Regions from separate parts of the Bacillus sp. FG16 genome, predicted to be linked through region 2. Evidence: riboswitches for the same ligand, from Rfam matches in the RefSeq annotation. Region 2 holds a riboswitch; each other region holds the start of a gene.
What was found. Region 2 has a riboswitch for cyclic di-GMP ahead of ACODS7_RS28125 (WxL domain-containing protein). Riboswitches for the same ligand answer to the same signal wherever they lie in the genome.

Region 1 (4,674 bases), on a different contig from region 2:
GTTTAATTGACTATTTCTATTTTCTTTTCCTACTGTAACTGCAGGTTTCCCCCATTTTTCTTCATCATATTGTAACAATATCTTCCGTTCTTCTTCCATACTTTCTAACTGCATGATTTGATCATTAATTTCTATCCTTAGCTCTTCATAAGAAAGTTCTTGTTCAATTGTAATACATAACGGATAACTACTCTGTCTCATGTAATAAGGTATCACTATACGTTTTTCATTACTAACATGATATAGCCATACAAAAGTAGCTGCGATTAAATCTAATTTATTTCGTTCAAACGCTTGTATATCCTTAATTTTCATTTGAGTATATTCATTTACTTGAATATCCTTTGGTATCATAAACGGTTCATAATTTTGTTGCGAAAATTGTTCATATCTCTCCACATATGAACGTTTTAAGAAAATACTCATACTGAATCCTCTCACTCTCCATAATATAAAAATGAAACTTTGATCATTGGAGGACATGTTCCACCAATGATTAAAATCACAACCGTATATCATTAGATATAAATATATAATTATTCATTTTAAAAAAAGATTAAGGTGTAGATTAAATCTACACCTTATATTATTCTATTAACTTTTAAATTCCCCAATTAACTCTTGCAGCTCCTGTGCAAGCCAGCTTAAAGAAGTAGCTAATTCTGCAATATCTTGTACTGACATTTCCTGTTCTTTCATACTCTCTTCAATATTACCACTACTATTCGCATACGTATTTGCAATATGTGATAGTTCATTTACAACTTGAACGATATTTTGGCTATTTTGCAAAATATCACCTGAATTGCTAGAAACCGCCTTAACTTGGTCCGTAACAGAATGTGCTGATTTTGAAATTTTCTCGAAGAACGCACCACTACTTTGAACAAGAGTAATTCCAGATTCTACTTCTTTTGAACCTTTTTGCATTGAAACTACAGCCTCTTCTGCTTCAGCTTGTGTTTCCCCAATTAATTTAGCTATATCTTTCGCTGACGTTTCAGTTTGCTCAGCTAATTTACGTACTTCATCAGCGACCACTGCAAATCCTCTTCCAGCAGCCCCAGCACGTGAAGCTTCAATAGAAGCATTTAACGCAAGTAAATTGGTTTGATTTGAAATACCTGTAATTACGGTTACGATATCACTAATTTCCTTCGATCTTGTTTCCAATGAATAAATAATCGAAGATAAATCTTTTACTGCATTTTGGATTAAATTCATTTGATTAATAATTTGTCCAATTACTTCATTACCTTCAATTGAATGTTGCTCCATACCTTCTGAGGCAACCGCAACCAGTTTCGCAGCCCCAGTTATCTCTTCCACCTTATTTTCCATTCCGTGCACAATTCCTAAGCATTGTTGTACTGAAGTTTCTTGAGACTGTGCTCCTACTCTTAAACCTTCCATGGAACCTGCAATTTCTTGAACTGCCATACTGTTTTCCTCAGTACTTGCCGATAATTCTTGTGATGAAGAAGAAACTTGCTCTGCAGTTTGTTTTACTTTATCTATAATTCCTTTAAATTTCTCAATCGTTGCATTGAAATAAGTATTAATAATACCAATGTCATCTGGTCTTTCTTTTAATTTAATACTTAAATCACCCTCACCAACTTTACGTAATCCCTCTCTTAGGTCTTTTAATGGGGCTAACGAATTACGAACAATAAAGAATTGAATAACAGTCGCAATAGCTAATGAAATACAAATGAATAGTAAACCTTGCATCATAAATTTCTTCTTTGTATCTGGAATAACAGAAGCATCTACATCTGCCGCAACAATTGCGACAATATTTTTTTCTCCATCCGTAATGGGCTCTAATATTGTCACCCATGAGCCTAGTTCATCTTCATATACTTCTGTCATTTGTGCCTTTTTCGTATCTATCACTTTATCGTATGCCTTCATCCAATGAGCTGGTTGTTCATAATAGTCACCCGGCTTTACAGGTACTGCATTTGTTAACTCTGTAGTCAAACCAACGATTTGTAATTCTCGTTTGTCATTGGGTTTTGCTCCCGTAATATACGTTTGTCCAACACTTTTTAAATCTTTTGTCACTTCATCTAATTGCTCTTTTAACTTTTCCTTCTTCTCCTTTTGGGCTGTAGGATCTTTCGCAAGATCTTTCACTAATTCTGCGTCTAATTGATTTATTACAGTATCTCCTGTTTCAATAGACTGTCTTTCAAATAAAGACATCATACTATTTTGAAACATGTTGAAACTTAACGCGCCCATACTTCCAACAAGCGTCAAAATAACTAGTACGGTTAATAAGACGTTCTTTTGAAGAAACGTTAACTTATGCCAATACTTTTTCATTAATATCCACCTTCCTTAATTAACATAACAAAAAAACAAAATATACGAATATTTTGTTTGAAAATGTTTCTCAATATATTCGAGAATAAAAAAAAGCCAATGTAAAAGCATTGGCCAAGACCAACCCTATCCGTCCGGTAACTGGCTAGCATAGCCTTTCGACCTTAGCTCCTGTAGTTTTGCGTCCTCATGTTTCCATCAGTTTGCCTTTCTCGCTGAACGAGTTGAACGATATGGGAGTTCTATGAGAATTAATTTATTCTCTTTCAAAGATTACAACATATAAATCAAAATGTCTACTTATTTAGAGATATAAATACAAATTTTTAACGCATTGCTTTTTCGAAATAATTTCAAAAAGTACGTGAATGTTACTTTTTTTGTGTTATATAATAAAAAATGTATAAATAACAAGGATTTCTTCGGGTATTTATTTAATTTTCATTCAAATTAAACTATTCGAATATATCTTAATTAATGAATTTCGGAGGTAGTTTATCATGTTTTGGCTACAATTTCTTACCTTGTTACTCTGTATTTTTATTGGTGCACGCCTAGGCGGAGTTGGTTTAGGAGTAATGGGTGGAGTTGGTATGGCAATACTCGTTTTTGTCTTCCACTTACAACCGACCGCGCCTCCTATTGATGTAATGCTCATGATTTTGGCAGTAATTACAGCTGCTGGTGCTTTGCAAGCTGCTGGTGGAATGGACTATCTTGTTCATCTAGCTGAAAAAGCATTGCGAAAAAATCCAAAGCGTATTACTTTTTTTGCTCCAATTGTTACTTATTTATTCACACTATGTGCAGGTACTGGTCACGTTGCCTATTCTGTACTTCCTGTTATTGCAGAAGTCTCTCGTGAATCAGGGATTAGACCGGAACGCCCAATGTCGATTGCCGTAATCGCTTCTCAGCAAGCAATTACAGCTAGTCCGATTTCAGCTGCCACAGTTGCTCTTTTAGCAATGTTCGCTGACTATAAAATTACCTTATTAGATATTTTAAAAGTAAGTATCCCTTCTACTTTCATTGCTTGTATGTTAGCAGCATTCGTTGCTAGTAAGATGGGAAAAGAATTAAATGAAGACCCTGAATACTTAAAACGATTAAACGAAGGAATGATTCCTAAACTTGAAGAGAAAAAAGAATTTGTAGGTGTAAAAGGCGCCAAATTATCAGTTATCCTTTTCCTAGTTGGAACCTTCCTTGTTGTACTTCTTGGTTCATTTGAAGCACTTCGTCCAGGATGGATAGTTGATGGGAAGTTAGCTCGTCTTTCCATGCCGAACACAATTGAGATGGTTATGTTAACTATCGCGGCTCTTATTATTATTTTCTGTAAACCAAATGTAGAAAGCATTGTGTCTGGTAACGTCTTTAAAGCAGGGGCAACAGCAGTTGTTGCTATTTTCGGTATCGCTTGGATGGGAGATACTTTCTTTAACGGAAACTTAAATATGATTCAAGGATCCATTCAGCATTTAGTAACAAGTGCACCTTGGCTATTTGCCATCGCGCTATTCATTCTATCTATTTTACTGTACAGCCAAGCAGCAACAGTACGTGCCTTAATGCCACTTGGACTATCCCTTGGTATTCCACCAGCACTACTGATTGCGATGTTCCCTGCAGTAAACGGATATTTCTTCATTCCAAACTATGGAACAATCGTTGCTGCCATTAACTTTGACCGTACTGGTACAACAGGTATCGGTAAATACGTATTAAATCATAGCTTTATGATTCCAGGTTTAATCGCAACATTTACTTCTATCGGCATTGGAATGCTTTTAATTTCTATTATGTTTTAAAGAAAAAGCACAAACCTTTATTTAAAAAGGTTTGTGCTTTTTTAATCAAACGTTTGTTTAAAATTTGGGGCAGTCCATTTCTCCATGTAGCACTTAAAATACTACACGTCCTTCCCTACAAACTTCTCTTTACTTCTTCAGCTAATTTTCTCGTACTTTCATACGCAGATTCAGCTAAACTAATTGCTGAAATAACTGAAACACCTTCCGCACCCGCCTCTATAACTGCCGCTGTATTTTCAATTGTAATCCCGCCAATACCAACGATTGGCACTGTAATTCCTTGTTCTCTAAAATAAGCTAATCCTTTCGTTCCTTGAACCGCTTTCGTATCTTTTTTCGTACTCGTTGGGAAAATAGGTCCAACGCCTAAATAATCTGCTCCATGTTCGATTGCAAAGCGTGCTTCTTCAATTGTATGAGCAGATACACCGATAATTTTATCTCCCATTTTTTCACGAACAGATGTAATTCCTTCATCATCTTGTCCTACATGAACACCATCTGCATCTAATTCAATGGCTAA
Region 2 (4,674 bases):
TCAACTGTCTCTTTTTTTGTATTTATCTTTGCCGGATCAGTTGATGTATTTGGTGTATAGCTATTCGAAAATGTAATACCCGCTTTTGAATTCGTACTTGTAGCCGTTACTACATTTGCCATAAGAAACGGCACACATATAACTGTGGAAACGATAATACCAACTATTTTTTTCATTACTCTCTCCTTTCTAAAATTTATATATTTCATATATTTTTAGAGAGGAGCATCGGTTAATGTCCATTCTAGCTGTCCAGCATATTTAGTATTTGCTTTGACATTCGGCCCTGGTTTTACTTGTAAATGAATTCCTTCGTTTTCCTTCCAATTTAGTGAAACCTCCTCGTCGTTTTTAGAAGTATACGAGAATGCTTCTATACTAGAAGTACTTAAAGGTGTATCCTTTCCATTTCGTTTGTAAATCAATGCTCCTGTCAATGTGTCATTTTGCGCTGAAGTTAATGGTGTGATTTCCTTTACATATACACTCCATTTTTGCTTTTTAACACGATCATCAGTTACCTTTAAAGGATTTGAAATCGCCTTCGGTGCGTATGTCGTTGTTTTCGATGGCATTGTTAAATCTCCAAATGTAATTTCTTTTGGTACGTCTACTAACTTTAAAGTCCCATCAACGACAGTAACCGGCACTTGAATCTCCGCTTGTACACCTTGCTTCGTTTCAATTACAACCGTTACAGTATGATTCCCTATTGTTTTGGTATCTGGAATATTGATTAACTTCACTACTGATATTGGTTTATCTACATCCAAATGCGTATCTACAGATAAATCTGTCACAAATTTAGAAATATCCATTTTTGTTAAATCTGTTCCTTGCACTACTTTTTGTGGGACTGGTTTCCCAGTTGGAATACCTTTATAGCTTATTTTTGCGACTCCATCTCGATTACTATCTTGCCCATTCTTATCACCATCTAAATAATTTTTAGCTGACACCGGTATTTCAAGATAACCATTTTTGTAATATTTCATTACATCAGCACCTTTTACAGGAGAACCTGTAATTGTCATCTCGTAAATTTTCCCGTTGAATTCTTCTGTTTTTAGCGCATTTGCTTTCGCAACCGCAGTGACTTTATTGTTTTTCCTGCTAATATCAAAGAAGCTACTTACATCATCTCCACTCTCCACATCTTGAATGGAAACATTATTCACAGTAAAATCCTTATTCACTTCACTTTCTAATACAAAAGATTTCGCATAGTGAATGTCTTTCGATTGAGCAGGCATATTTTGATATACCTTATAAGAAAGTTGACGGGAATTATCTTCCACAATATCTCCTATTACACTTGGAGCTGGAATTTCAATTTGTGCAATCGCTAATTGATCGTATGATACATTAACACCTGAAGCATTTAACCTAACTTCTAGCGGTAATTCTGTTAAATTATCAAATGTAATTGTCATATCTGCTTCTGGAGTAGCTACTGGGCCTGCTGTTCCAGAAAACTCTATTTTATTATTCCCTTTGTCTTGATACCTAATTGAACTCGTATCATACACGTATAAATTCGTTAAATGACTACCATCATTACGTAACGTAACATTTTTATAACTGTTTATCCTTTTGAAATTCCACATTGCTGTTAATGGTACTTTTTTACTTGTTCCGTGTTCATAAAATTCAAAGGAAGCATTATAAGTTTGTCCTGACCTTCCGTTCCCATATAATTGTAAAAAGTTTTTTGCATCATCTTTAGTTATTGGTGTTTTAACATCTACAGATGAAGCTGTCATAGAGTGAATATTAATACGGACATCTATCCATTTCCCTTGATATTCACCAGCTTTTTTTACTAATACATACTGTTCTCTATTTGAATTTCTAAATGTATATTGACTTTGACCACTTCTATCATTGCTACTACCCTTTACCTCATATGTTACTTGTGGGCTCCAAACAAATCTAAAAGCATATTTACCCAAGATAGAAGGCCCTTCACCTGTTCTATTATTTATTACTTTTACATTTGGATATTTAAGAATACTTGTAACAGGACTAGCAGCTAGTAGAGATTGGCTCTTTAATGCCTTCTCAGGTTGAATAGCAGGTAATTCCTGATTACTTTCGTTTATCCTATTGCTCTCTTTTAATTCATTTTCCTTTGGTATGAGTTCTTCATTAACCTTTTCTTTCGCTAAAGTCTTCGTTTCTTTTGGAACTTCAGCGTTAGTAGCATTTATTTCTTGTTTTTTATTTTCTTCCGATACTTTCACTTTTTCACTGATTTCTTTTTTCATAACTTCCTCTGAAGCCTTTGGATTTTCATCAGAAATAGCTACATTTAAAGCCTCTTTTTTCTCTACAACATGTAGAGAAGGAGATTCAATTTTCTTTTCATTCCCTTCAAACTTCACTATCGGTTCAAATTTGTACTCTCCAGCTTTTTTCATTTGAATGACTACATATACGTCACCGATAAAATTACTTTGTTCATTCTTTTCAATTTTTACAATGTGATCTTCTGTTACTGAAATGTTTTGAATCGCTTTATTGTTTTCGTTCATTTTTTTTGTTTCTGCTTCATTGAACAGCTGTTCATTAGATAATTTCAGCTCGATATTAGCATCTTGTTTATTTGTATTTGTAATCTTTAATACTACATTTTCATCAACTTTTATTTCTTGTTTATCCATATGAACGATAAAACGTCCTTGCTCGTCGTTTGTAACCGCATAAACTTTCGTTGCAGAGTAATCTAGCACACCAACTTGCGTAAATAATATTCCTCCAGCGAGAAGTATACGCCCAAATTTACCTATTTGATTTTGCAATGTACTTCCCTCCCTCACTTCTTATGAACCGAATATTTTGAACATTAAATTTATTATTCAGCTAAATTTACAATCATAATGTGTATTCCTAGAAAATAAAAAGCCTGGTTGCCTTTTCGATTTTCATACATCACAACATGTGTGAAAATCCAAACTGCAACCAGACTATCATAGTAATTTTCATTACCTTAGACTCTTAGCTTTGCGACCTATCCTTTCGAATAGTGTGCCCATTTATTTTTTCTTTTTGAGACAATAAAAAATCCGGTTGCCTCTTCGATTTTCATACATACAACTATGTGTGAAAATCCAAACTGCAACCAGACTATCATAGTAATTTTCATTACCTTAGACTCTTAGCTTTGCGACCTATCCTTTCGAATAGTGTGCCCATTTATTTTTTCTTTTTGAGACAATAAAAAATCCGGTTGCCTCTTCGATTTTCATACATACAACTATGTGTGAAAATCCAAACTGCAACCAGACTATCATAGTAATTTTCATTACTTTAGACTCTTAGCTTTGCGACCTATCCTTTCGAATAGTGTGCCAAAAATAGGTATTTATTTATCGTGTTTTGAATATACCATTAAAACCCAAAAAAGAAAATAGTTTTTTTAGAAAAAAACAATTAATTTTTATAGTCTAAATTTTTCACTGAAAAATCCATAATAAAAACTTAAAAAAACATTTTGATCTTAGAAATACATCATACATTCTTTATCGATAAAATGAGATTTTTACTATCCACAAATAGCAAGATAAAATAGAAAAACATCACTTATTTGGAAGTGATGTTTTTTCTATTTAATGCAGTGGTAACATAACCTCAACCGTCGTTCCAACCCCAACTTCACTTTCAAAACTCATTTTACCGTTGTGGTCTTTAATAATTTTTTCTGTAACTACTAAACCTAGACCAGTTCCTGTTTCTTTCGTTGTATAAAAGGCTTCATTTAACTTTGGAATTTTATCTTTCGGAATGCCGCATCCCTCATCTTTCACTTGAATGATGATTCCATCTTTTACAGTAACTTTAATCGTAATTGTTCCGCCAACTGACATTGCTTCAATTGCATTTTTAATTAAATTAAAAAAGACCTGTTTTAATCGTTTTTCATCACATGTAATTGATGGTAAGTCTTTACTGTAAATACCTTGTATATAGACTCCTTGTTTTAAAGCAGGCTTTTCCATAACTCGAATAACATAAGAGATAATTTCTTGTATGTTATGAGTTTCTGATTCTAGTGATTTAGATTTCTCAAATCCACTAAGTTCTGTAGCAATTATATGAATCCGATCTACTTCTTGTTTCATAATATCACTATAAATTTTATCCTCTGGATGCTTGTCTGCTTGTTTATTCACAAGTTTTTTTAAGTTTGCTAAAGGTCTTCTAATCTTATAACCAATAACCGTTGCCATCTTTCCAACAGCTGCTAGTTTTTCTGTCTGTTTTATTTCTTTATCCATCATCTCAAGCGTACGAACGTAAGACTGAACCCTCAAAAATATAATCCAACATATGATAGTAAATACGCTATATAATGCCATTGGAATTAAAACGAGAGAAGATTGAATAATGATTCCTGTAAGAGCATACTTTCCGACAAGTATCGCTGGAACTAACCAGAAATATCTTTTATTCACAAAGATTGGTGCGAACAAAATAAAAAATCCTTCTACTATATTTCCACCGTCAAATTCTGCATCGCTACCATAATAAATCATAATGTTATGGATACAATCTAATACATTATAGCCAATTAGAATAATATACTTTACCGCAAAAACATTTTTCCATTTCATAAAGTATATTCCAATACAAAACAATACCACCATCAAAAAGTAAAGCCATAAGCCTAAGCCA
Region 3 (4,674 bases), on a different contig from region 2:
TTAGAAGAAGACATGTCCAATCAATGGAGAAGACACAATCATATTTCCAGCGCCGAGCGGATTTATGTACGTATAAGTTTTCTAGTGCATCATCTAGTTATAAAATAGAGCATACGAGAGTAGAAGACGCGGAGAGAATGCAGGATTGGTATAAGAAGAGAATGAGTGAGGAATAATTTGAGAAAGCTTGCCTAGTCTGAAGGGCAAGCTTTTTTGTTATAGGGAAAAGAGTCGTTTAATCCATATATTAGTACAACTACAGCAAACATGTATCAATACGCATGAAAAAAGGTAATATGCTTCTGTTTTGGGGAATATGTGGAATTTTTGATGTAAATGGTATACAAAAATACAAATAGTATTAGGAGGTTATATATGATAAGTCAGTTGAAAAGAGAAGCACTTGATGCATTAAAAGGAAGATGGGGATTAGCGGTAGGGGCAACTTTATTAATTGGAATCCTTATTGGAGCTGTTGAAATGCTAACAACAGGTATTTTCTCGATATTTTGGGGTTGGGAAGAGGCAAGTGATTCACTTACAGTAAGTATTATTGTAATGCTTGTTATTGGTCCATTAACAATAGGTGCCTATTATCTTGTTTTAAATGCAATTCGTGGGACTGATGCTCGCATTGGTCATATATTTAGATGGTTTAGCGATGGAAGTAAGTTGATGAAGTCGTTTTTAACATATTTACTAATGTATGTATACTTGACTCTATGGACATTACTTCTTATTATTCCAGGTATTATTAAATCATTTTCTTATTCTATGACATATTTTATTTTGAATGATCATCCAGAATATACAGCGAATCAAGCGATTACTGAGAGTCGTCATATGATGAATGGACATAAAATGGATTACTTTTTACTATGCTTAAGTTTCTTAGGCTGGTTCATATTAAGTATTCTTACTATAGGAATCGGTTTCTTATGGTTAGCACCTTATTTCTACGCGACATCAGCCGCATTTTATGAAGAGATTTCAAAAGAATATTATAAAAAAGAAGGCACTACTTTCTAATAAAACACATAAACCATCTGTTCCCTATATTCTTTAGGGGGTAGGTGGTTTTCTTTTTTGAGGACTTTGTCTAAAAAATAGGTAAGATTATTTTTAGGAAAAATAAAAGGAGCAACATAAATGAAATATACTTGTCCATGTTGCGTATATAAAGTGAAACTTTAATCAGTGGGGATTTTGTTCATTCCCCACTGATTATTAGTTCTCACCAATCGGGCATTTATGGGCAGCCCGCCTCCCGCCTAACTCCTTTGTTTTAGCTGAATTTTGAGGTGGGGGTCTTACTGTCCAGCAAATAGCGGGATAAAGTAATAAGAAGGACTAAATCGGTAAATTTTATTAATGGATATATTAGGAATGAATATGAAAGTATAGATGTATAGTCAATGTTGTGTATTTGATGTTATCATATTGAATGATATGGAAATTTTTAATAGAATAAGTAACTAAAAATTCAAAGGTAATGAAGCTTTTGTTGTATAAAGAAAATACTTAGTAGTAATCAACAATATTAAAAATAAGATTCGTATTTATATAAATTTAGTAGAAATGGGGTTTTAAAAAGGAATGAGTATCAGCATAACGCGGCAAAAGATTTTGGCGGCCGCTTCTCAAATTGTGCAATGTAAAGGGGTTGCTAAATTAACCTTAGAAGCAGTGGCAAAAGAGGCGGGTGTAAGTAAAGGTGGATTATTGTATCACTTTGCAAATAAAGAAGCTTTAATAGAAGGTATGATAGTCAGAGGGATAGAGGATTATGAGGGCGCTATTTACAATAAAGTAGCGGAAGACTCAGAGAGGAAAGGGAGATGGGTTCGCTCTTTTGTAGAGGAAAGATTAAGTAATGAGAGAAGAACAGAAGAGTTGTCTAGTAGTATGATGGCAGCATTCATGTTAAAACCTGAATTACTTGAGCCATTACAACAATCATTTCAGCAACTGCAAAAGAATATAGAAAACGATGAGATAGATTCAGTATGTGCAACAATTATTAGATTAGCAGCAGATGGATTATGGTATTCGGAATATTTAGGGGTTGGCAGACTAAGCCCCGAGTTAAGAGAAAAAGTGATTCAAGCTCTTATTGTTAATTCGTATAAATAGAATATACGAACTATATAATGTGAAAACAATTCACCATTACTTATTTAATGTAGTGGTGAATTGTTTTTTTTATTAGAAAAATAGAACAATTTTATAGAGTATTGAATTATAACCGTCCAGACGGTATAGTAATATTTGGTTTAAGAGGAAAATGAAACAAAAAAAGAATAAAAGATATTTTTAGCACACTATTCGAAAGGATAGGCCGCAAAGCTTAGAGTCTACGGTAATACATATTGGTTACTAAGATCGTCTGGTTGCACATTTTTGATGCAACCGGACGGTCTTTTTTTTGTTATATAAATATAAAAAAATAGGAGGGAACTATGCAAATGAAAAGTACTAAAAGGCATATTTCAATGGTTTCATTAGTTTTTCTAGTATTATTTTCAGTGCTGAATGTGTGGGCTCCAGTTATTCAAGCTGCTGTGATGAAAAGTCCAGTGGACGAAATTAATATTTCCCGTACTGATGGCACGACATCTGAACCGTATCAAGCCTCAGATGGTATGAAAGTAGAAGTGAAGTGGTCAGCTAAAGAAAAAATAAAAAGTGGAGATCAATTCACAATTGATATGCCAAAAGAGTTTCGAAAAGACCTTATGAATATGAGTTTTCCTTTAAAAGATGCTGAAGGAAAAACAGTTGGTACATGTGAGATGAAAAAGGGCCTATTAACATGTACTATGGGTGATTACGTAGAAGGAAAGAATAACATTAAAGGTTCTTTATTCGTAGAATTCTACTTTGGTCTAGAAGCATATGATGGTGTTAAAGAAATTCCATTAGAATTTAACGTTGATGGTCAAATCGTCAATAAAGAAGTAAGTGTAAATAATACGACAGAGAGACCGAAGCCACAGCCCAATACGGAAAATTTATTGAAATGGGGTTCTTATAATCAAGAAGATCCTTCAATTGCTGATTGGCTTGTATATGTAAATGCAACTGGAACAGAAATGCAAGATCTTAAATTAACAGATACATTAGGACCTGGGCATGAGTTAATTACAGACAGCGTAGTATTAGAAGAGGCTGTATTTGAAGATGGTTATGCACCAACAAATATTAAGCCAGCAGATTTATCTAACATTAAAATTAATGCAACAAAGACTGGATTTACAATTGAATTTCCAGACAGTTCAAAAGGCTATATTTTAAGATATAAAACAAAGGTTACAAATCCTGCTGCAAAGCCTCATAAAAATACAGTGAAATTAGAAGGCAAAAATATTAAAACTGAAGAAAAAGTAGGACAAGTATTCGTAAGTGGTGGGGGAGGATCCGGTTCAGGTGACGATAATCCACCTAGCATTGAAAAAAATATAGTTGATGAGATTGGTAAGTCTGTAGAACATCAGCAGTTAACACAAATGGATCAACCTATTCAATATCAAGTTGGTACACATATACCGAAAGATCCGCCTAAATACACATCTATGGTAATTAGTGATGATTTAGAAGATGTTTTAGAAGTATTAGAGGCAAAGGTGTATGATCAAAATGGCCAAGATATTACTTCTAAAGGAACATTAAAGATAGATAAACAAAAAAGTGAAGTAACATTTACATTTGGTGAGAGTTTTGACTATAAGTCATATGAAGACCAGATAATTAACCTTAGTATTAAGGCGAAAATTAAAAATAATGCAGACTTATCTTCTTACGTAGATAAGAAGATTCCTAATAAAGCAGAATTACATTTTGATGATAAAACATTAACATCAAAAGAAGTAACCATTACGCCGCCTGAAGCTCCAAAAGACGGTACAGTATCAATTCATAAAATAGATGCTGAGGATTCGAATAAAGGGTTAAAAGGTGCCGAATTTGAAGTTCGAAATAGTGCAAATGAAGTTGTTGCAAAACTGAAAACGGACGAAAAAGGTTTTTCAGTACCTCAAACTTTAGCTCCTGGGACGTATAAAGTTTATGAAACAGTAGCGCCAGAAGGATATCAAAAATTAACAAGCCCAGTAGAGGTTACACTTCAAGCTGGAGAAACAAAAACAATTGAAATTAAAAACACTATGCAAAAGGGTCAAATTGAAGTAAAGAAAATTGATTCGGAAAATGGTGAAAAACCATTAGCAAATGCAGAGTTTGATATAGTAAAAGACGGTGTAGTAGTCGAACATATTGTTACAGATAAAGATGGTAAGGCAATCTCTAAACCGTTAGCACCAGGAAAATATATTTTAAAAGAAACAAAAGCACCTGAAGGCTACCAATTAAAAGAAACAGAGTTCGAAGTAAATGTAACAGGGGACGGCATATTCCCAATACAAGTGGAAAATGCAATGGTAGACAAAGGTAATATAGAAATTACAAAAGTGGACAAAGAAAACGGGGCAGTATTAGCCGGTGTCGAATTTGAAGTCCAAGATGAGAAAGATGGCGTAGTAAGAAAAGTAGTAACAGATAAAGATGGAAAAGCAAACGTTTCAGATCTATCAGTAGGAAAGTACAAATTAGTAGAGACGAAAAGCTTACCAGGTTATAAAAAGCTAACAGAACCAGTACCATTTGAAATAAAAAAAG

Region 1: it holds a riboswitch for cyclic di-GMP, as region 2 does, so the genes downstream of both, ACODS7_RS17780 (methyl-accepting chemotaxis protein) here and ACODS7_RS28125 (WxL domain-containing protein) in region 2, are expected to answer to the same signal.
Region 3: it holds a riboswitch for cyclic di-GMP, as region 2 does, so the genes downstream of both, ACODS7_RS14855 (SpaA isopeptide-forming pilin-related protein) here and ACODS7_RS28125 (WxL domain-containing protein) in region 2, are expected to answer to the same signal.

The regions. Positions count from the first base shown of each region.
Region 1 is NZ_JBMDKC010000047.1:29,423-34,096, reverse strand. It holds gene ACODS7_RS17785 (non-ribosomal peptide synthetase) at 1-420, opposite strand, end outside; gene ACODS7_RS17780 (methyl-accepting chemotaxis protein) at 595-2,334, opposite strand; cyclic di-GMP riboswitch class I at 2,468-2,552, opposite strand; gene ACODS7_RS17775 (anaerobic C4-dicarboxylate transporter family protein) at 2,835-4,148, shown strand; gene thiE (thiamine phosphate synthase) at 4,264-4,674, opposite strand, start outside.
Region 2 is NZ_JBMDKC010000123.1:5,299-9,972, forward strand. It holds gene ACODS7_RS28120 (EF2685/EF0750 family sortase-dependent surface protein) at 1-176, opposite strand, end outside; gene ACODS7_RS28125 (WxL domain-containing protein) at 216-2,801, opposite strand; cyclic di-GMP riboswitch class I at 2,954-3,042, opposite strand; cyclic di-GMP riboswitch class I at 3,114-3,202, opposite strand; cyclic di-GMP riboswitch class I at 3,274-3,362, opposite strand; gene ACODS7_RS28130 (ATP-binding protein) at 3,609-4,674, opposite strand, start outside.
Region 3 is NZ_JBMDKC010000035.1:42,777-47,450, forward strand. It holds gene ACODS7_RS14840 (PH domain-containing protein) at 1-176, shown strand, start outside; gene ACODS7_RS14845 (DUF975 family protein) at 376-1,029, shown strand; gene ACODS7_RS14850 (TetR/AcrR family transcriptional regulator) at 1,597-2,133, shown strand; cyclic di-GMP riboswitch class I at 2,306-2,398, shown strand; partial or broken gene ACODS7_RS14855 (SpaA isopeptide-forming pilin-related protein) at 2,460-4,674, shown strand, end outside.